Regions from separate parts of the Sodalis sp. RH21 genome, predicted to be linked through region 2. Evidence: predicted binding sites of a transcription regulator. Region 2 holds the regulator's gene; each other region holds the start of a gene.
What was found. Region 2 encodes CRP, which controls carbon source genes, mostly activating them, when cyclic AMP is high. Its sites were predicted from a motif close to ATGTGANNNNNNTCACAT; they were not measured.
Positions count from the first base shown of each region.

Region 1: the regulator CRP is predicted to act here: its motif matches at 2,244-2,261, upstream of ACL2XP_RS21290 (CdaR family transcriptional regulator).
Region 3: the regulator CRP is predicted to act here: its motif matches at 3,491-3,508, upstream of aaeR (HTH-type transcriptional activator AaeR).

Region 1 is NZ_CP178732.1:4,602,877-4,610,301, forward strand. Features, by position in the region: gene ACL2XP_RS21285 (enolase C-terminal domain-like protein) at 1-811, shown strand, start outside; gene ACL2XP_RS21290 (CdaR family transcriptional regulator) at 988-2,145, opposite strand; gene ACL2XP_RS21295 (hypothetical protein) at 2,576-2,866, shown strand; gene degP (serine endoprotease DegP) at 3,083-4,516, opposite strand; gene dgt (dGTPase) at 4,680-6,194, opposite strand; gene mtnN (5'-methylthioadenosine/S-adenosylhomocysteine nucleosidase) at 6,371-7,072, shown strand; gene btuF (vitamin B12 ABC transporter substrate-binding protein BtuF) at 7,252-7,425, shown strand, end outside.
Region 2 is NZ_CP178732.1:217,329-224,753, forward strand. Features, by position in the region: gene argD (bifunctional acetylornithine/succinyldiaminopimelate transaminase) at 23-1,249, shown strand; gene ACL2XP_RS00970 (YccS/YhfK family putative transporter) at 1,264-3,345, opposite strand; gene crp (cAMP-activated global transcriptional regulator CRP) at 3,418-4,050, opposite strand; gene ACL2XP_RS00980 (OsmC family protein) at 4,365-4,787, shown strand; gene ACL2XP_RS00985 (phosphoribulokinase) at 4,838-5,707, opposite strand; gene ACL2XP_RS00990 (YheU family protein) at 5,810-6,055, opposite strand; gene ACL2XP_RS00995 (LysE family translocator) at 6,216-6,794, shown strand; gene ACL2XP_RS01000 (ABC transporter ATP-binding protein) at 6,838-7,425, opposite strand, start outside.
Region 3 is NZ_CP178732.1:321,359-328,783, reverse strand. Features, by position in the region: gene aaeB (p-hydroxybenzoic acid efflux pump subunit AaeB) at 60-2,018, opposite strand; gene aaeA (p-hydroxybenzoic acid efflux pump subunit AaeA) at 2,034-2,966, opposite strand; gene aaeX (p-hydroxybenzoic acid efflux pump operon protein AaeX) at 2,974-3,177, opposite strand; gene aaeR (HTH-type transcriptional activator AaeR) at 3,526-4,452, shown strand; gene tldD (metalloprotease TldD) at 4,617-6,062, opposite strand; gene yhdP (AsmA2 domain-containing protein YhdP) at 6,186-7,425, opposite strand, start outside.

The sequences.
Region 1 (7,425 bases), 1.6 Mb from region 2:
CCTGCGGCGCGAGGCGGCCATGACGACCGAGACGCTGGTGCGCCAGGCGGAAGCCGCCCAGGACCGCTATGGGTTCAAGGATTTTAAGCTTAAGGGCGGCGTGCTGGCCGGTGAAACCGAGATCGAGTCGGTGACCGCGCTGGCCAAACGTTTTCCGGATGCGCGCATTACCATCGACCCCAACGGTGCCTGGTCGCTGCGGGAAGCTATCAGCCTGTGTAAAAATATGCGGGGCATTTTGGCTTATGCCGAGGACCCGTGCGGCGCCGAGCAGGGTTTTTCCGGGCGTGAGGTGATGGCGGAGTTCAAGCGCGCCACCGGTCTGCCGGTAGCGACCAATATGATCGCTACCAATTGGCGTGAGCTCAATCATGCGGTACAGCTTAATTCGATCGATATTCCTTTGGCCGATCCGCATTTCTGGACGTTGCAGGGCGCGATCCGCGTGGCCCAGCTGTGCGATGAGTGGGGTTTGACCTGGGGTTGCCATTCCAATAATCATTTTGATATTTCGCTGGCGATGTTTGTGCAGGTGGGCGCCGCGGCGCCGGGCAAGCCGACCGCGTTGGATACGCATTGGATTTGGCAGGAAGGGGAGCATTTGACCAAGGAACCGCTGCAAATCATTAACGGCGCCGTGGCGTTGACGGATAAGCCGGGGCTGGGGGTGGAGATCGATATGGCGCTGCTTGAGAAGCAGCACGATCTTTATAAGAAGATGCCTTCGGGTGCGCGCAATGATGCGGCGGCGATGCAGTATTTGATCCCGGGCTGGACGTTCGATCGCAAGCGGCCGGCGCTGGTGAGGTGAGAGGGGGTTACGGGAGCGCGGGGCGCGCCCCCTTTAACAGGCTCGCTGCGGGTTTGGTGCCGGCGGGTCTACCATGCCGTGGGGCGCTCCGGCGGCCAGGAAAACCATGGCCGCTTCGACCCCTACGGCATGGTCCCCCTTTAACAGGCTCGCTGTGGGACCGGTGATAGCGGGACTTAGGCTTCGTCATCCAGTTGCAGGGCAATGTAGAGCAGCAGGCGGTCGTCGAAGTTGGCCAGATCCAGGCCGGTCATTTCCGAGATGCGGTTCAGGCGGTACTCCAGCGTGTTGCGGTGTATAAACAGCGCTTTGGACGTTGGCGTCGGCTGGACGTTATGGCGAAACCAGGCGATTAACGTGCGGCGCAGCAGGCCGTTATTATCCATCGCCTTGAGTTTGGCCAGCGGACGCACCAGTTCACTGGCCTGCCAGCCGCCGCGCAGGCTGTCGAGCAGTACCGGCAGCATCAGGTCGGGATAAAAATAACGGCGTTGTTCAGGCAACCGCTGCTTGCCCACCGCCATGGTGGTGCGGGCGGTGCGCCACGACCGCGCGATGCCGCCGGCGCCGGGGAAATAGTTGCCCAGGGCGATACGGACCCGCAAACGACTGCTTTCGGTCATGCGCGAGAATAGCGTATCCACCCGGCGGCGATGTTCTTCCGCATCCCAGCGGCCGTGGCTGTTTAATGCCGGTTTCAACACCACCATTTCCGTAAGCGAAACAATCGCGATCAGGTTATCCCGCTCCGGCGTGGTCAACAGGGTCTGCAACTGCTGCAATTCCGCCATGGCGCTGTCCACGCCAAACTGGCCGCTGTCCACTTCCACTACCGCGGCCACCCGGGGCTGGTTGATATCAATCCCCAAGCGCTGCGCCCATTCAATCAGCGCCGGAGTGACTTCCTCGGCGCGGATCAAATTAAGCACCAGTTCCTCGCGCAGCCGGCTGTCCTGCGCCAGCATGTGCAGTAAACGCGCCTGCTCCAGCATCATTTCCGCCGTCATGCAGACCAGTTCACCGTATTGCCTTAGCTGGCTGGGATTGCCGGTCAAACCAATAACGCCGACAATATTGCCATCGATTTTGAGCGGCAGATTAATCCCGGGACGCACCCCATGCAGATGCCGTGCCACCCCGTCGTCGATATCCACTACCCTGGCCTGGGACAATGCCAGTAACGCTCCCTCATGCAATTCACCGACACGTTCTTCGTCGCCACTGCCGATAATCCGGCCCCGGGCATCCATCACGTTGATATTACTGTCGATAATTTGCATTGTTCTTGCCACAATTTCTTGTGCCAGTTTCGCATCAAGATGATATGTAGCCATCCTGTCCCCCATCCCGTTAAGCCCTTTGCCCTATTGTATACGCGCGCCGACGCTCATACATTGTGCAAACGCATAAAGGAGAGTCTTACTCACTAATTTTGTGGGGGATATCACATTCTGATCGCGAAAAAACGTATCGCCACAGGCACGCAACTCAAGCCCCAACCCGCAGCGAGCCTGTTAAAGGGGGAGCATGCCGATGGGGCCGAAGCGGGCATGATTTTCCTGCCCGCCCGAGCGCCCCACGGCATGGTAGACCCGCTATCACCCAACCCGCAGCGAGCCTGTTAAAGGGGGAACATGCCGATGGGGCCGAAGCGGGCATGATTTTCCTGCCCGCCCGAGCGTCCCACGGCATGGCAGACCCGCTATCACCCAACCCGCAGCGAGCCTGTTAAAGGGGGACCGTGCCGATGGGGCCGAAGCGGGCATGGTTTTCCTGCCCGCCCGAGCGCCCCACGGCATGGTAGACCCGCCGGCACCGGACCCGCAGCAGGCCCTGTTAAAGGGGGACCGTGCCGATGGGGCCGAAGCGGGCATGGTTTTCCTGCCCGCCCGAGCGCCCCACGGCATGGTAGACCCGCCGGCACCGGACCCGCAGCAGGCCCTGTTAAAGGGGGAGCATGCCGATGGGGCCGAAGCGGGCATGGTTTTCCTGCCCGCCCGAGCGTCCCACGGCATGGTAGACCCGCTATCACCCAACCCGCAGCGAGCCTGTTAAAGGGGGACCGTGCCGATGGGGCCGAAGCGGGCATGGTTTTCCTGCCCGCCCGAGCGCCCCACGGCATGGTAGACCCGCCGGCACCGGACCCGCAGCAGGCCCTGTTAAAGGGGGAGCATGCCGATGGGGCCGAAGCGGGCATGGTTTTCCTGCCCGCCCGAGCGCCCCACGGCATGGTAGACCCGCCGGCACCGGCCCCGCAGCGGGCGGCGGCTCTTACTGCGCCAGCAAATAAATCGTCGTATCGCCGCGCTGCACATTTAACGCCAATACCGGCGGTTTGGTATCCAAAATCTTACGCAACTCGCCCAAATTCTGCACCGGCTGCTGATTGACCCCCAGGATAATATCGCCCTTCTTCAGGCCAACTTTCGCCGCGGTACTGCCGGCCTTGACATTATCCACCTTGACGCCTTTCTGATCGCCATTTTGGGTATTACTCAAATCCGCCCCTTCAATGCCGGTAAACACAAACCCTGAATCCACCTGCGATTGCGTACTTTGCTCCAGGGTCACCACCACATTCAGGGGTTTGCCATCGCGCAGCAAGCCCAGTGAAACCTTCGTACCGACCGGCAGCGAACTGATATCGGCCCGGAACGCGGCAAAACTACCGATCGCCTTACCATTCATCGTCGCGATAATATCGCCGGCCTTGACCCCGGCCTTAGCCGCGGCCGACTTAGGCAACACCTGGCTGACAAATGCGCCGCGCTGGGCATCGACATTCATCGCCTTCGCCAGTTCGGGATTCAACTCGGCACCCAAAATGCCGATCTCGCCGCGCCTTACCTGGCCATATTCCACCATCTGCGCGGTCAGGTTTTTCACCATATTGCTGGGAATGGCAAAACCGATACCGATATTGCCCCCGTCCGGCGCCAGAATCGCGGTATTGATGCCTATCAGCTCGCCGTTCAGGTTAACCAGCGCCCCGCCGGAATTCCCGCGGTTGATGGCGGCATCGGTCTGGATAAAGTTCTCGTAATTTTCAGTATTCAGCCCGCTGCGGCCCAACGCGGAAACAATGCCCGACGTAGCCGTTTCCCCCAGCCCGTACGGATTGCCGATGGCCACGGTATAATCCCCTACCCTCAGCTGTTCCGAATCGGCCATTTTAATCGCGGTCAGATTTTTAAAATCAATCAACTGCACCAGCGCCAAATCCGAGCGGGGATCTTTGCCGATGATTTTGGCATCGAACCGGCGGCCATCGTACAGCTGAATCTGGATTTTGGTCGCGTCATTCACCACATGATTATTAGTTACCACATAACCTTTCCCGGCATCGATAATCACCCCGGCGCCCAGCGCCATGAATTTCTCTTTAGCCGGCGGGGTATTGCCGTCGCCTTCACCGCCGCCGCCCTGGCATAGGGGGGACGCCTGGAAAGGCGAACCATCCTGGCACAGCGGCGAATCTTCGCCGAAAAATTGCTGGAATTGCTCCGGCACCCGCGCCGAACTGACCGGGGCGCTGCCTTCAACACTAATACTGACCACCGACGGCATCACCTTCTCCAGCATGGGGGCCAGACTCGGGAGTTGCTGGTTGGTCGAGGCGGTTTCCGCCGCGAAGGAGGACACGGGACTCAGCGCCAGCCCCAAACTTAACGCCAGCGCACTCAGGACCAAATTCGTTTTTTTCATCTAGTGTTGTCTCGACTATGAGTATCAGGTAATTATGCAGACCCATTGCTGTGGTCATATCCGTGAGATTAATGAAATAACCCGAAGTTCAGTGCCAAAAAAGTCACAATGGTAAATAAATATTGGGCCAGTTTACAAAAATCCACCCTATTTCCTGGCCGGTTTACTCCGCGGCCATTAACCGCCGGTATTCATCCCACGCATAAAGATCGGTCATACCACTAATATAGTCCTGAATTAAACGCGCCCGATAATAAAATTCCATCATCGGCTGCTGGCGCTGCGGATAGTGGCTTAATTGCGCTACCGCTTCACCATATGCCAGGCGATGCTTGGTGGACAGTTTATGGAACAGGCGGGTGGGAATCATATAATCCCGGTGATAATCCTTCGCCACCAGCTCTTGAAATGCCGGCAAAGGCATCTCCAGCAAAGGGTTGTAAATCTCCAGCAGGCCGCTTATCACCCGATAGCCCTGCAATTCAAGTTGCTCGACTTCGGGATGATTGAACACATGTTTAAAAGCGACCGCTTTAAATATTTTCAGCAATCGGTAAGCCGGACTGGAGTCTTCCAGCAGCGCCTGATTAAAATAGCCGTCGAATATCGGCGAGATATTATCTAAAAAACGCTGCGCCGCATGGGGCACCAGGCAGGCCACGGTATTGACCCGCAAATACATAAAGAACTGGTCGCCGCTGCGCAACCCCTGACTACGCTTTATCTTATCAAATACCTGCACGACCACTTGCTGGAACAAATCGCCTTTTTCCACCGGCCCCCATTCTTCATGCAGATAGTTATAAAGCTGCTCGACGGTAAAGATCTTTTTCTCCACCGCATCTTCCAGATCGGCAATGCAATAAGAGATGTCATCGGCGGCTTCCATAATATAGGTCAGCGGAAAGCGATGGAATTCGCCCAACGATAACTGCGCGCGCAATGTTTTGACATACTCTTCCTCAGCCAGATAATAACCCGGTTTTTTCATCAGGTAGCTGAACTGCGCCGGAACCTCGCCCCGCCAGTAGGCCGGACGGGTATATTTCAGAATACAGCCCACCTGGGCATAAGTCAGATTGAGCTTAAGCAGGCTATGTACCATGCGGATCGCCTGGGCATTGCCTTCAAAATGGCACAGATCGAGGCGTATCCGGCTGCGCAGAGCATTATCGTCATCCTGGCCGGCGCGCAGTTGCAACACCTCCACCCGGCAGCGGTCGTTGCCCTGGGCCTCATTGCCCAGGCCCGCGATATCCAGGCGCTGGCCGAACCAGTCGTTGATCGCCGCCTCGCCGAAATGGCCGAACGGCGGATTGCCGATATCATGCATCAGGCAGGCCATTTCCACGATGCTTTCGCAGGGCGCTTCCAATTGCTCCAGCCCCAGCGGCGCAATGCGTTGTTCGCGTTTCAATTGATGAAAAATTTCTTTTACGATATGCCGGCCCACCTGCTGGACTTCCAGGGAATGGGTCAGGCGCGAGCGTACCGCGGCGTTACGCTCCAAGGGAAATACCTGGGTCTTTTGCTGCAACCGGCGGATAGCGGCGGAGTTGATAATACGTCCGCGATCGCTTTCAAACTGGCGAATGACGCTATATTCATCCGATGCGGCAATGGGAGAACTGAATGGGCGCTGAAAACTGAGTTTCTTGCTAAAGTCGATTGCGGACATCATGATCCCCCCGATTTATTTCCTTAGCTACCGTGATACCCATACCCGGCGTTAAATGCAACCGTAGCGGTAATTATTTCCTGTCGCCAGGCATGCTAGAATAGCAGCCCTGGCAAGCCGCCACGTTATTATTGAGTTTTATTTATCAACTCCTTACTTACCAAAAGGGCAACACGATGAGAGTAGGCATTATCGGCGCGATGGAACAAGAAGTGGCCCTGCTGCGCGATCAGATCGAAAACCGCACCACCTGGCAACAGGCGGGATGCGAAATTTACAGCGGCCGGCTGCACGGGGTCGACGTGGCGCTGGTGAAATCCGGGATCGGCAAGGTTTCCGCCGCGCTCGGCACGACGCTCTTATTGGATCATTTCCATCCCGACCTGGTGATCAATACCGGTTCGGCCGGCGGTCTGGCGCCCACGCTTAACGTCGGGGATATCGTCGTCTCCACCGAAGTGCGTTACCACGATGTGGATGTCACCGCCTTCGGCTACGAGCCGGGACAAATGGCGCAATGTCCGGCGGCTTTTCCGGCTGCCGAGGCGCTGATCGCCCTGGCGGAAAAATGCATAGCCCGGCTGGATCAGCATGCGGTGCGCGGCCTGGTGGTAAGCGGCGATGCGTTTATCAACGGCGCCGCCCCGCTAAACCATATCCGCACTACCTTCCCCATGGCGATTGCGGTGGAAATGGAAGCCACGGCCATTGCCCATGTATGCCATCTGTTCGCCGTGCCGTTTGTCGTGGTGCGCGCCATTTCCGATGTAGCGGATCAAGCCTCGCACCTGAGTTTCGATGAGTTTCTGGCGGTGGCGGCCAAACAATCCAGCCGCCTGGTGGCAGCCATGCTGCAAACCCTGGCACAGGCGAGCTAATGCCGGCATCCCGGCGAACGGCGCTGCGTTCAATCTCCCCGCGTCCGGCATGCCCGCGTAGTGGTTATGTCCGGCGCCGTGGTTTCCCGGTTACGTTGCGCGTCCGTCTGGCGGCGCTGCGCGCCATCTTGGCCGGCCTGGCGCTAAGCCCGGGAACCTGGCTGCCGGCGGCCCTGCTGATGCTGCTGGCCGCGCTGCCCGCCGCAGCGGCGCAGCGGGTGATAAGCCTGGCGCCGCATACCACCGAACTGGCTTATGCGGCGGGCATGGGCGATGTGCTGGTGGCCGCCAGCGCCTGGTCGGATTATCCCCCCGCCGCCAAACGGCTGGAGCAGGTCGCCTCATGGCAGGGC
Region 2 (7,425 bases):
CTACGGACCGAGTAAACAGCTTATGAAAAAAGATGATAGCGCAGTAACGCGGGCAACCTTCGATCGGGTTATTTTGCCGGTTTATGCACCGGCGCAGTTTATTCCGGTCAAAGGAAAAGGCAGCCGGGTGTGGGATCAGGACGGCAAAGAATATGTGGATTTCTCCGGCGGTATCGCGGTTACCGCGCTGGGGCATTGCCATCCGGCGCTGGTGGCGGCGCTGAAACAGCAGGGCGAAACCCTGTGGCACACCAGCAATGTCTTTACCAACGAACCGTCCCTGCGCCTGGCCAGCAAGCTGATCGACGCCACCTTTGCCGACCGGGTGTTTTTCGCCAATTCAGGCGGCGAAGCCAACGAAGCGGCGTTTAAATTGGCCCGCCATTATGCCATCACCCGCCACAGTCCCTACAAAACCAAAATCATTGCTTTCCATAACGCTTTCCATGGCCGCACGCTGTTTACCGTTTCGGTGGGCGGGCAGCCTAAATATTCCGATGGGTTCGGCCCAAAACCGGCCGATATCATCCATGTGCCGTTCAATGACCTGGCTGCGGTAAAAGCGGTTATGGACGATCATACCTGCGCCATCGTGGTAGAACCCATTCAGGGGGAGGGCGGCATCATGCCGGCCACGCCGGAATTCCTGCAAGGCCTGCGCGATCTGTGCGACCAATACCAGGCGCTGCTGGTGATGGATGAAGTACAGTGCGGCATGGGCCGTACCGGCCAGCTGTTTACCTATATGCATTACGGCGTATCGCCGGATATCCTGACCACCGCCAAAGCGCTGGGCGGCGGTTTCCCGATCAGCGCCATGCTGACCACCGAAGATATCGCCTCGGTGATGGCGGTGGGCACCCACGGCACCACTTACGGCGGCAACCCGCTGGCCTGCGCGGTGGCGGAGGCGGCCCTGGATGTGATTAATACGCCAGAGGTGCTGGCGGGCATCAACGAGCGGCACGATCGGTTTATCCGTGCGCTGGAGGCGATAAACGACAAATATCATTTGTTTGCGGAAGTCCGCGGCATGGGGCTGCTATTGGGCGCGGTATTGCAGCCGCAGTTCCACGGCCGCGCGCGGGAATTCCTGCATGCCAGCGCCGCCCAGGGCCTGATGATCCTGGTGGCCGGTCCGGACGTGGTGCGGTTTGCGCCATCGCTGGTAGTGGAGTTCGAGGATATCGAGCTGGGCATGGCGCGGTTTGAAAAAGCGGTGGCCCAGGTGCTTGGCGCCGACGCCTGATAACCCGCCCGGGACTAGCCCCGGGGTTCGCTTAACCGGCGCGCCAGCCAGCGGCCGTGCTGCGGCCGCTGGCGCCAGGCCACCGAGGAAATGGTATGCATCACGCCCAAATGGAACAAAATACGCTGTAAATGGCGCTCCATCAGGGTGGTCGAGTGGGTCTGGGTCTCGGCGGCGGCTTCCGCTACCGGGCTTTCACCGCTCGGCCCGTCGTATTCAAGCCGCTGCTGGCAGCGCTGCAGGGCCACTTCGCAGGCCGCCAGGTATTTCTGGGCCAGCGCCGGCGTCAGCATATAATGATCCCGCGCCAGGATGGTCATGGCGTTGATGTGTTCAACGATAAACTGGCTGTGCGTCACCCATAAACGCATATCGGACAGGTAGCGGGAGTTGAAAGCCGGCTCCCGCATCGCCTGGCTGAGCGAGGTAAACAGCGCGTTATGGCCCTGGTTGACCCGCATGCGCGCATAGGCCAGCGCCGCCGGTTCCGCCACCGGCTGCAACAGCAGGCGCAGCGCTTCCTGATCCCGCTCCAGCGCCAGATGCGCATTTTTACGCAACAGCCCGCTCTGCCACTGCGGCCACAGCCACAACATGCCGCCAAACGCCAGCATACAGCCAAGCAGCGTGTCCACCAGCCGCGGCACCAGGAAATGCGCGCCGTTAAGCGACAGCAGTTGCAGCGTATAGACGGCGGTCACGGTCATGCCAGTCATCGCCAGGCCATAGTTTTTGCGCAGCACCAGATAGGCCGCCAGGGTCAGGACCAGCATGCACAGCAAGATCGTACCGTCGCCCAGTTCCAGCCGCAGGGTGCCGGCGGCGATAAACAACCCCGCCAGCGTCCCCAGCGCCCGGTGCTGGATGCGGACCCGGGTGGCGTTATAACCGTTCTGGCTGACGAACATCACCGTCATTAAAATCCAGTACGGTTTGGGCAGGTTAAACATCAATCCGAAACTGCTGCCGATCGCCAGTATCACCCCTAAACGGGCGGCGTTGCGCAGGGCCATGGACTTCAGGGAACAGTAGCTTATCAGCGCGTGCCAGAACGAAAGCCGCTGCTGATTGTCGGCCATCACGTCGCGGCGGTATAGGGGACGCTGGGTGCGCAGCAGGCGCGCGATGCGGCTGAAGTGATAATAACAAAAATGGCCGACTGGATTGTCGGGGTTGCGTTCGGCGATTTTTTCCAGCGCCGAGAGTGCGCTGGCCATGGTAAAGCGCCCCGGCGGCCGGTGGTACAGGATATCGTCGGCCAGCACCCGCAGCCGCGCCGCAATCACCCGCGCGTTATAGCGGATGACCGCCTCCGCGTGGCTTTGTTCCACCAGCTTTTGCACTTCGTCGGGCTGATGCAGGCTGACGGCGATATGTTCCTGTAAATCCAGCGCGACCTGGAAGGCGCGCAGCAGGCGTTTATATTGCTGTTGATGAGTGGCGGAGAGCATATGCAATTGCTGATAAACCTGCGCTATCAGGTCAATCACCGTTTGCTGGCGGGCAAACAGCGGCGGCAAAGCGGTCTCCGGGTCGGTATGCTGCGTCAGCAGGCTATATTTCGCCTCGATATAATCCGCCAGTTCCCGGTACAGCAGGCTGAGGGTTTCCCGCATCGGCTGCTCTTTCCACAGCCAGAACCACAGGCCGTTGAATAATCCGTACCAGGCGGTACCGGCAATATATAACAGCGGCGGCACGCCAAAAGGCACATTGCCGGCCAGGCCGAGGGTAAAGATGGCGGCGATAAGGGCGGCGGGCAATAAGCGCCCGTGCAGCGGGCTTATCTCGCCGGTCACGCCGAACAGCAGCGCCAGGCCGAACATAATCACGGGCAGCGGCACCGCCAGATGCAGCAACACTTGGATAAGCGTACTGCTAAGGGCGAACAGCAGGCCGCCGATGGCCAGGCGTTTAAAAAAACGTTTATGCAGGGTATCCAGGCCGGCGATATTGCAACAGGCGGGCACCAAAGAGAACAGCAGGCCGTTTTGCAGGCTGCCGAATAGCAGGCCTACCGCCACGGGCAGGCATAATACGATTGTTTGCCGTAAGGCGTAGTTAACTTCGGGGTGATAAATCAGCCTGCGCCACATAGGATCTATGGGCAAACCGTCGGCCGGCGGAAAAAGCGTGGCACAGAGCACCACGCCTGTCTTAAAACGCTATCAGCGCGTACCGTAAACGACAATGGTTTTACCGTGTGCGGAGATAAGGTTCTGATCTTCCAACATTTTAAGGATACGGCCTACTGTTTCACGCGAGCAGCCGACAATCTGACCGATTTCCTGACGGGTAATCTTGATTTGCATGCCGTCGGGATGCGTCATGGCGTCGGGTTGCTTCGCCAAATTCAGCAAAGTCTGGGCAATGCGCCCGGTAACGTCGAGAAACGCCAGGTTACCGACTTTTTCCGAGGTCACCTGCAAACGGCTGGCCATTTGCGCGGATAAACGCATGAGGATATCGGGATTGACCTGTATGAGCTGCCGGAATTTTTTATAAGAAATCTCGGCCACCTCACAGGCGGTTTTAGCCCGTACCCAGGCGCTGCGTTCCTGGCCTTCCTCGAATAAGCCTAATTCACCGATGAAATCCCCCTGGTTGAGATAGGAGAGGATCATCTCTTTGCCTTCTTCATCTTTAATCAGCACCGCGACGGCGCCCTTGACGATGTAGTAAAGCGTTTCTGCTTTTTCGCCCTGATGTATAAGCGTACTCTTCGATGGATACTTATGAATATGGCAATGAGACAGGAACCATTCGAGAGTAGGGTCTGTTTGCGGTTTGCCGAGAACCATTCGCTGTTATCCTCTTTTGTCATCGCTGTCCCTGAGTCAGGACATCGTATTCCCTGTTACGGCGCGGTATTTTTCTCTTACTCCGCGTTAACGGAGCGACGTAAGGGAACTTATTAGGGTCTGGTATTTTATGATGTTCCGATCGAGCTCTTGCCCTTTCAATATCAATGAGGCCGATCCAGCCTTGTTTTTAGCATAGGTTTGAAGCAGTGTCTTCTGTTGTCTTGCATCAGCATGAAGTATGTTCGGTAACATTGCCACTTTTCCAGCAAAAATGTAGTCTGCTGGAAAGCTTTTTATCTGGAGTCATCATAATGCAGGCACGAGTAAAATGGGTAGAAGGGTTATCTTTTATAGGCGAATCATCCTCCGGCCATCAGATTTTAATGGATGGCAATGCCGGGGAGAAGGCGCCCAGCCCCATGGAAATGGTATTGATGTCGGTCGGCGGCTGTAGCGCCATCGATGTTGTCTCGATTTTACAAAAGGGGCGGCAGGACGTGCGGGACTGCGAGGTGAAACTCACCTCCGAGCGCCGTGAAGAGGCGCCCAGGCTGTTTACCCATATCAATCTGCATTTTATCGTGACCGGCGCCGGCCTGACCGATAAGGCGGTTGAACGGGCGGTCGCGCTGTCGGCGGAAAAATATTGTTCCGTTTCCCTGATGCTCGGCGCGTCGGTCAATGTGACCCACAGCTTTGAAGTGCGCGCCGAACGCCACGCTCCCGCCGCATAACCGACCCACGCGCGCCGCGCTTAGTCGCGGCGTATCAATAGCTCCCGCGCTTACTTGATTTCTTTCCCTTCCAGCAATTGCTGCACCAGCGGCCCCACGATCAGCTCCATGGCCAGGCCCATTTTGCCGCCGGGAACCACCAGGGTATTGATATTGGAAATAAACGAACCCTGCAACATGGCCAGCAGGTAAGGAAAATCAATATGATTCAAACTGCGGAAATGAATAACGACAAAGCTTTCATCAAGCGAAGGAATCGCCTTGGCGGCGAAAGGATTTGACGTATCAACGGTGGGAACCCGCTGGAAATTGATATGGGTACGGGAAAATTGCGGCGTGATGTAATTAATGTAATCTTCCATCGACCGCACCACCGAATCCATCACCGCCTCGCGGGAATGCCCACGCTCGCCGGTATCGCGCACCAGTTTCTGAATCCATTCAAGATTAACGATGGGCACCACCCCCACCAGCAGATCCACATGCTGCGCCACATCATGGCGATCGGTGACCACGCCGCCGTGCAGCCCTTCGTAAAACAGCACGTCGGTCGGCTCCGGCAGCGGCTGCCAGGGGGTAAACGTGCCGGGAACCTGATTGTACGGCACGGCTTCATCGTAGGTATGCAGATACTTGCGCGACTCGCCCTGTCCGGACAGCCCGTATTGCTGGAGCGTACGCTCCAGTAAACCGAAATCATTGGCTTCCGGTCCGAAATAGCTGATATGGCGGCCAAGATCGCGGGCTTTGCGGATCGCCATATCCATTTCCGGCCGGGTGAAATGATGAAAGCTATCCCCTTCCAGCTCCGCGGCGTTGATTTTCAGCTGTTGGAAAATTTTACGAAACGCCAGGCTGGTGGTGGTGGTGCCCGCCCCGCTGGAGCCGGTAACGGCAATAATTGGGTGTTTTGTCGACATGGTAACCCTATGCTCGGTTGAAACGCTGCGTGATTAACATATGCCAGGCACTCAAGCCCAGGATAATTGTTATCATGTTTAGCGACGCCGGGCCAGCGCGCTTTATTCTTCGCGCGCCGGATCGTCAGGCTGGGCGTTGAATTGGCTGCGGGGCATGATATTAATATTTTCATGGAGTTCCGACCACACCACCACCGCTTCCCCGCGCTTGAGCTGGCGTTTGACATCCTCGACTTTTTGCGCCAGGGTCTTTTCCCGTTCGCCGTAATCGGTGCCCTCGCGCAGCACAAAGGATTCGATCAGGTTATACAGCGTTTCCGGATCGATTTGTTCCCATGGAATGATCACGTTATTATGTCCCGATAGTCAATAAATCAACATGTTGACGAAATTTCACCTGTTAAGGCTTGTGCAGCTTCAGCGGCGCTGTTAGCTTCATAAATATAATTATAGTGGGGGCAGTTGTACCGTGGAACCAAGTCTTTATGAACCAAGTCTTTTCTTGTCGATGCTGGGTTTTTTATGGGTGGCCGCCATTACCCCCGGGCCCAACAACATGTTGCTGACTGCCTCCGGCGCCAATTTCGGTTTCTGGCGTTCCACGCCGCTGATGCTGGGCATCATGCTCGGCATGCAATGCATACTGCTGCTGGTCGCCTTTGGCGTCGGCAGCCTGATCGCCATTTACCCTTCGCTGCATTTTACGCTGAAAGTGGCGGGCAGCCTTTATCTGTTGTGGTTATCCTGGAAGATTGCCACCGCCGCCTATGAACAATTGGATACCGACAGCAAGCCGGCCCGGCCTATTCCGTTTTATCAGGGCGGGCTGCTGCAGTTCCTCAATCCCAAGGCCTGGCTCATGGCATTGGGCGCCGTGGCCAGCTTCAGCCTGAGCGGCAACGGCTATATGACTTCCGTCGGGGCTATCAGTATCGGCATTATTACCGTCAACGTGGTGTCCGGCGTTATCTGGCTGGGGTTTGGCACGATGATCGGCAGGCTGTTGCGCAGCAAGCGCGCCTGGACGGTATTTAACGTCGCCATGGGCCTGCTGACCGCCGCCTGCGTGTTACTTATCTGGCGCTGAATCCGGGCCGGCGCGGCCCGCCAGTCTGCCGCGCCGTAACCGGTTACTCGGCTGCGAAAGCCCGGGTCAGGGCTTCCAACTGTTCCTGCGCGTCCAGCCAGGCCATTTCCGCCTCTTCCAACTGCGCTTTGACCTTGGCCTGCCGTTGCAGGCAGAGGGTCAGATCGGCCTTGCGGCTGATATCGTATAATGACGAATCCGCCAGTTCGGCTTCGATTTCCGCCAGTTCGGCGCCGAGCTGGTCCATCTGCTGCTCATGGCGGGTAATGGCCTTGCGCAGCGGCTGCGTCTGGTTGCGGAAATCCGCTTCGCGCCGCTTCTGGTCTTTGCGGGTCTGGGCGGTATTCACCGCCGCGGGGTTTTCCGTATCGCCGTCATCCTGCCCGGCCTGGCGCTGCTGTTCTACCAGCCACTGCTGGTAATCCTCCACGTCCCCGTCGAAGGACTCCACCCGGCCGTCGTGGACCAGGTAGAATTCATCGGTGGTGGAGCGCAGCAAATGCCGGTCATGGGAAACCACTACCAGCGCGCCGTCAAAATCAATCAGCGCCTCGGTCAGCGCCTGGCGCATATCCAGATCCAGATGGTTGGTCGGTTCATCGAGCAGCAACAGGTTGGGGCGCTGCCAAAC
Region 3 (7,425 bases), 100 kb from region 2:
GCCATGGACGCTGGGAGTAAGTATAGATGCTGGGTGGGGAATGATCGGCCGGCGCCAGGCTAATCGCTGAGGGCGTGCCGATAGCGCCGCAGCGTGTCGGCCATGCGCTGTACCGGTTCGGTGACATCCGCGGACGCATGGTATAACGCCAGTTTTTCCTGATAAACGCCCAGTTCGTCCAGCAGTTGGTTAAAATGCTCGCTGCGGCGAAATTCGTTGCGCGCCACCAGCACCCGATCGGCGGTAGCGCGGATTTGCCGATGATAAGCCGAGAGATCCGCATTAACGGGAATGTCCGCCGTACGCAGGCGCTGGTGGGTGATAATCAGGGTCAGCGCCAGCCGGTATTTGGCGATATCCGCCGGAAATAGCGTCAGTAATTGAAACAGCTGCTGGTAAAGCGCCGGCAAATGGTTTTCTTGCCGCCGGACCCGGTTAGTGGATAGCGCCGATACCGCGCCGTAGACAAACCGATTCAGGAGCACCCGGCCGATGCGCGCCTTGGAGCTGTCCCTAATCAGTAAAATCACCAGCGTCGCCAGGCCGCAGCCGACGATCTGCCCGATGGCGCTGTCCAGGAAAGTATTGATCGGAAAAGTCATGGGATTGGACAGGACCAGCACATTAATGGTGCCGGCCAGGGTGCCGAGGGTGCCGAGCCGGCGTTTTTGCACCTCGATGCCGATGATAAACGCCAGTACGCCCAGCGCAATACACAGCAACAGCATGCTTTGCTGGGTGGCGGGCATGATAAACATGTAATAGAGGGCGCCGATGGGCAGCGCCAGCGACATGCCGATCATAAAATCTTTGCATACCATCCAGGGATTGGGCAAACGCATCGCCAGCGACGTGACCACCGCAATCATCACCATGCAGCTGCTGCCGGAAGTCCAGCCGGTCCACAGCCAGAACAGGCAGCCCAGCGCGGTGGCGACGCCGGTGCGCAGGCCGTTGATCATGGCATGATGGCGTTCGGCCGAGGGCGCGGTGATAACCACCTGATCGACCAATACCTGCTCTTCGATTTTGCTGATGCGCGAATTGTTCTTGACCCCTTTCGACAGCAGGAGATAACGGGTGGCGGTTCCCACCCAGGTATAAAGCGTCTGCGGGGTATCTTTGGACGGGGTGCTGGCAATCACCTGGCGCATCAGTTTCATGCGTTTATGGATATCGGCCATGGTTTCCACCGGTTCGTTGAGCAGTTGCACCAGGTGGGGTTTAATAAATCCGGGGCGGACCTGCAAAATCAAAAATGTTTCGCAGGCTTGGGTGATCAAGGTCAGCGATAGGGTATTAATGGCTCTCAGGCGCCGGTTGCAGCGCTGCCAGTGCGCTGATTCCATCAACAGGTTGCCGCGCATGGCGTCCAGGGCGGTGGTGAATTTGACCAGATCGCCCCAGGATTTATCGATATCTTCCTTGGGCGCCTGATTGACGCACAGCAGCAGCAGCCGGTATTGATCCAGCAGCAGCGTATCCACCGCCCGGTCGATATCCCGTTTGATTGACCGGGGCGAGAACAGGATGTCGGCAAGAATGGCGCAGACGATCCCCATGACGATTTCGCTGCAGCGCTCAATGGCGAACTGCGGCGTGACCTGGGGATGGCTTTGAATACTGACGATAATAATCAGCGCGGTATAGCCGGCCAATCCCAGCGCATACGAGTTTTGCACCCGCACCAGCGAGGAAATCCACATACAAACCCCGGCCCAAATGCAGCTGAGCAGCAGCATGACCACCGGCGCGCGAATGGTGAGGGTGATGATGGCCAGCGCGCCGATGCAGCCGATGAAGGTGCCGATAATACGCAGCATGCCGCGGTGTCTGATGGCGCCGGCAAAGGGCTCTCCGCCGGCGGCGAAGGCCGGTCCGGCGGCCACGATGGCGGCGGTCAACACCGACCAGCGCGGCGTTTCCAATTGAAAATGAAAGCCGAGAAACAGCGCCAGCAGGATAGCGAAGGTGAGTTTGACCGCGAAGCGGCAGCGGATAAACAGCGGCTGGAACATTAGTGGGTCATCCGCTTAGCCGAATTCGCGCAGGCGATGGATCAGTTTCATCATCGGCGAGAGTTGGGTTTGATCGCGATCTTTGTTGCCGGTGATGACCACCGTCGCCGTGGTGCCGGCGGGGTAGAGGTCGCCTTGCTGCGCATCGAGACGGATTTTTACCGGCACCCGCTGCGCCAGACGCACCCATTCCAGATTGGAATCCACCGTGGCCATACCTTTGGCATCCACCGAACTGCTGCTATTGGTGACGCCGGCGGAGATGCTGTCCACCGTGCCGTAGAATACCCGGTTGCTGCCCAGGGGAGTGATTTCCACGCGATAACCCGGCCGCACGCCTTCCAGTTTGGTCTCTTCCAGATAGGCCAGCAGATAAAATGAGTTGCGCTTCACCAGCGCCACCGAGACGGTGCCGCGGGTGATAAATTCGCCGGCATGGACGTTAAGATTGGTGATCCATCCTTCCGCCGGGGCACGCACGGTGGTGCGCTCCAGATCGATTTTGGCCAAATCCCGCACGGCAATCGCCTTGGCAAGCTGATGGCCCACGATGGTGGAGTCATTGCTGGACTGGTCGATGGCTTCCTGCGACATGGCGCTGGTGCCTAAGCGCAGCCGCCGGCCCGCCTCGCGGCGTTTCTCGGCCGCCAGGGACTGGTAGTAGTCCACGTCGGCCTGGGCTTCGTCCAGGGCTTGCTGATAGCGTGGCTGATCGACCACGAACAGTACCTGTCCCCGCTGCACCAGTTGGTTATCGTTTACCCGCACTTCGGTGAGCAAGCCGCTGACATCGGGGGAGATGGCCACCACGTCGGCGTTGAATTTCGCATCGCGCGTCCAGGGCGATTCGGTATAAAACACCCATGCCCGGAAAATAGCGATGGCGGCAATGAGCACCAGTAACAGAGTTATCGCGATTCTGATTATTTTTGTTGCAACAGTTTTCACAGCGACCTCAGACGAAAAGACAAGAAATCAGATAGAACAAACAGCAATACAGGGCGGTATTAAACAGAGCCGGATGCCATACAAAGTCATAAATGCCCGTCGGCTGTAGTAACCGGCGTAGCAGAAAAAACAGGATCATCGAGACCAGCAATTCAAAAAATACCGGGGGAAATGACAGGCCGAATATCACCATAACCGGGAGCAAACTCATTACTTTTCCTTACCTTTCCCTTTAGACCCATGGCTGGCGTTGCGCACTGTTCGGCGTCTGCCAGCGTCAATAATTCCCGCGGCCATGGATCGCGGTTGCCGGCATACGCGCCGGATGAGTGTAGTTCTCAGGAAGTTGACCGATGGAGGTTTCCGGCGGATGTAGCGGGTCAAGATAGATTGGCTAAGACCTACCCAGAATGTTACTGTTTATTTCAAATCAATAAATACAGTAAAGTCATTGCGGGGAAGGTGCGCGATCTGATGAACCGACGGATGTATAATAGCCCTTAATACCTGACATTTTCAATGTTATGTGATCTAAATCACTTTTCACTCAGAGTTAATAATGGAAAGACTGAAGCGCATGATGGTCTTCGCCAAAGTGGTGGAGGGAGGATCGTTTACGTCCGCGGCCCGGCAGTTGCAGATGAGCGTTTCGTCCATAAGCCAGACCGTGGCCAAGCTGGAAAACGAGCTGCAGGTGAAGCTGCTGAACCGCAGTACCCGCAGTATCGGGCTGACCGAAGCGGGGAAGATTTATTATCAGGGTTGCCGGCGGATGTTGCTGGAGTTTAATGAGGTGCACGAACAGTTATATGCTTTTAACAATACGCCGATCGGGACGCTGCGCGTCGGTAGTTCGTCCACCATGGCGCATAATGTGCTGGCGGCCATGACCGCGGATATGTTGAAGGAGTATCCGGGGTTGTCGGTGAATTTGGTGACGGGGATTCCCGCGCCGGATTTGATTGCCGATGGCTTGGATTTGGTGGTGCGGGTGGGAGCGTTGCAGGATTCGAGTCTGTTTTCCAGGCGGCTGGGGGCGATGCCGATGGTGGTTTGCGCCGCCAAGAGTTATTTGGCGGCGCACGGTGCGCCGGAGAAGCCGAGCGATATGGTGAATTTTTCGTGGCTGGAGTATGACGTAAGGCCGGATAGCGAGTTCGAGCTGATTGCGCCGGAGGGGATTACGTTGCATTTGGCGCCGCAGGGGCGGTTCGCTACTAATGATTCGCAGACGCTGATTCGTTGGCTGACGGCGGGGGCCGGGATTGCGTATGTGCCGATTATGTGGGTGCTGGATGAGATTAAGCAGGGGAATGTGGAGATTTTGTTTAATCGTTATCTTTCGGATCCGCGGCCGGTATATGCGGTGTATACGCAGAAGGATAAGCTGCCGCTTAAGGTGCAGGTGTGTATTAATTATTTGCAGGAATATTTTAATAATGTGGCGTCGGTGTATCAGGCGTTCCGGCAGGATAATAATTCGTGAATGGCGCGGGTGCCTTTTAACACGGTTCGCCGCGAGTATGCTGATGGCGGGCCTACCGCACCGGGGAGCGCTCCGGCGGGCGGGAAAACCCTGCCCGCTTCGGCCCCACGGCACGGTCTCCCTTTAATACGGCTCGCCGCGGATGCGGCGAGCGCGGGTCGGCGTTAGGCGGTGCCGCCGACGGTGAGGTTGTCGAGTTTGAGGGTGGGTTGGCCGACGCCCACCGGTACGCTTTGTCCTTCTTTGCCGCAAACGCCGACGCCTTTGTCCAGCGCCAGGTCGTTGCCGACCATGGAGATTTGCTGCATGGCTTCGATGCCGGAGCCGATAAGGGTGGCGCCTTTGACCGGTTTGGTGACGCGGCCGTTTTCGATCAGGTAGGCTTCGGAGGTGGAGAAGACGAATTTACCGGAGGTGATGTCCACTTGGCCGCCGCCGAAGTTGGGCGCGTAGAGGCCGTATTCGACGCTGGCGATGATGTCCGCGGGAGTGGATGCGCCAGCGAGCATGTAGGTGTTGGTCATGCGCGGCATGGGCAGGTTGGCGTAGGATTCACGCCGGCCGTTGCCGGTGGGGGGGACGCCCATCAGGCGGGCATTGAGTTTATCCTGCATATAGCCTTTGAGGATGCCGTTTTCGATCAATAGGTTGTATTGGCCGGGCACGCCTTCGTCATCAATGGCCAGGGAGCCGCGCAAGCCGGCCAGAGTGCCGTCATCCACCACGGTGCAGAGCGGAGAGGCCACCAGTTGGCCCATTTGGCCGCTGAATACCGAAGTGCCGCGGCGATTGAAGTCGCCTTCGAGGCCGTGTCCTACCGCCTCGTGCAGCAGTACGCCGGGCCAGCCGGCGCCGAGTACCACCGGCATGGCGCCGGCCGGCGCCGCTATGGCGGAGAGGTTGACCAGGGCCATGCGTACCGCTTCCCGGGCCCAGCTGTCGGCGCGGACGTCGCCGTCGGCGGTCGCCAGGAAAAAGTCATAGCCAAAACGGCCGCCGCCGCCGCTGGAGCCGCGTTCGCGTTTACCGTCCTGTTCAACCTGTACGCTGATGGACAGGCGTACCAACGGCCGTACATCCGCCGCCAGCGTGCCGTCGGTGGCGGCTACCAGGATTTGTTCGTAGACGCCGGAGAGGCTGGCGGTGACTTCCTGTACCCGGGCATCGGCGGCGCGGGCCACTTGATCCACGCGGTGCAGCAAGGCGATTTTTTCTTCGCGCGGCAGGCTGTTGAGCGGGTCGAGCAGCGGGTAGAGGGTTTTATAGGGAACTTCCCCCAGGGTGTGTACGCGTCCGTTGCCCTGTTCGCTGACGATGCTGCGCGCCGCGTTGACGCTGAGCTGTAACGCGTTCAGGGTTAATTGATCGGCATAAGCGAAGCCGGTTTTTTCACCGCTGACCGCGCGCACGCCCACGCCCTGGTCAATATTGTACGAGCCGTCTTTGATGATGCCGTCTTCGATGACCCAGGATTCATGGTAGCTGGATTGAAAATAGAGATCGGCATAATCCAGACGGCGTTCGGTCATCTGGCCCAGTAGGGAGAAAAGGTCTTCGTGACTCAGGTTGTTGGCCGCGAGTAATTGCTCACTGACAAATGCCAGACTCATAGGTTTTCACTCTTTTTTAAGATGGATTGGCCAGCAACGGCTGGAATAATAAAATTGCAAACAATCTGTATAGTCATATTTATAGACTGCGGCAATTCCCCGGCAACGTCAAATAGGTACTGATTATTTGCCTTTAGCGGTTGGCTGGCGCGGTTGGCGCAACACTTCCTCGATTCTCGGCTGGTCCAGGCTGCCGGTAATATGATAGCGGATTACCGAGATTTTGTTCCACAGCGGCGCCAGCACCTTGCTGGCGGCGAATACCGCGGCCCCCACCACCGGATTGATGGCGAAGGCGGCGGCGACCCCGACGGTGGCCGAGATTTCCGGCGCGATTACCGCTTCCATGTCGATTTGCTGCGCCGTGAAATCAACGTTGCCGCTCATGGCAATGTCCGCTTCCAGTCCGTCGATCAGTAAATCGTTGGTATGCAGTACGCCGCTTTTAAGCCAGGCGGTGCCTTTGATGGAATCGAAATAGAATCCTTTGCCGAACGTATCCCGGAAATCAAACTGCAGTTTACGCAACAGCGCGTCGAAACTTACCAGCCGTAATAACCGCCCCGCCTGGCCGCTGCTGATATTGTCTATTTTGCCTTTGCCGAGATCGGCGTGTAATACGCCGCTGAGGCTGGGTATATCGGGCGTCCAGGGCAGCGCCTGCCAGTGCAGATCGTAGTCCACGTCAAAGGGCGCGTCGCGCAGCGGGGTTTCAAAGCCGATATAATCCGTCGCTTCACCGATATTTTTACCGCTAAGTTTGCCTTTAAGCGAGGTCAAATTGTGCTTGCCGTTGCGCGTCCAGCCCCCGTCCAGGGTCAGGCGCGCTTTACCGGTATCCACCACGCCGTGGCTAAGCGCCAGGGTGTTTTGCTGCGGCGCGATATCGCCGGAGACCTTGCCCAGGTTTTGTCCCATGATCCAGCATTCCTGGCAGCGTAGTTGCACCGCGGGCCAGTCGTTGAAGGAGATCGTCGGATCGTCGTCGCTGAAGAGGCTATTTTGCGGCGCATCCGGCGCGGTTTGCGCGCCTTTGGCCCACATGGGGTTGTAGTAAAGGTAGCCGAGATCCGCATGCCACGGTCCGTTATCCGCCATGGCCAGTTTGCCGTTGATTTCTTTGCCCTTGGCTTCGATCAGGCTGCCGCCCAGGGTATTGCTGCGCGTCAGCGTCAGATCGCGCCACTGCTGCCCGGCCAGGGTTAATGCGGGGGTGTTGAGCGTCAGGGCGTCCGGGAAGCGGAAGCGGCTGGCCATCGCCTTGCCCGTCGAGCGGGACTGTGGCGTCATTAACGCCAGCCATTTTTCACCGTCCAGCGCCGGCAAATCGAGGGTCAGGCTTTTTCCCGCCGGCAGCGGCGGG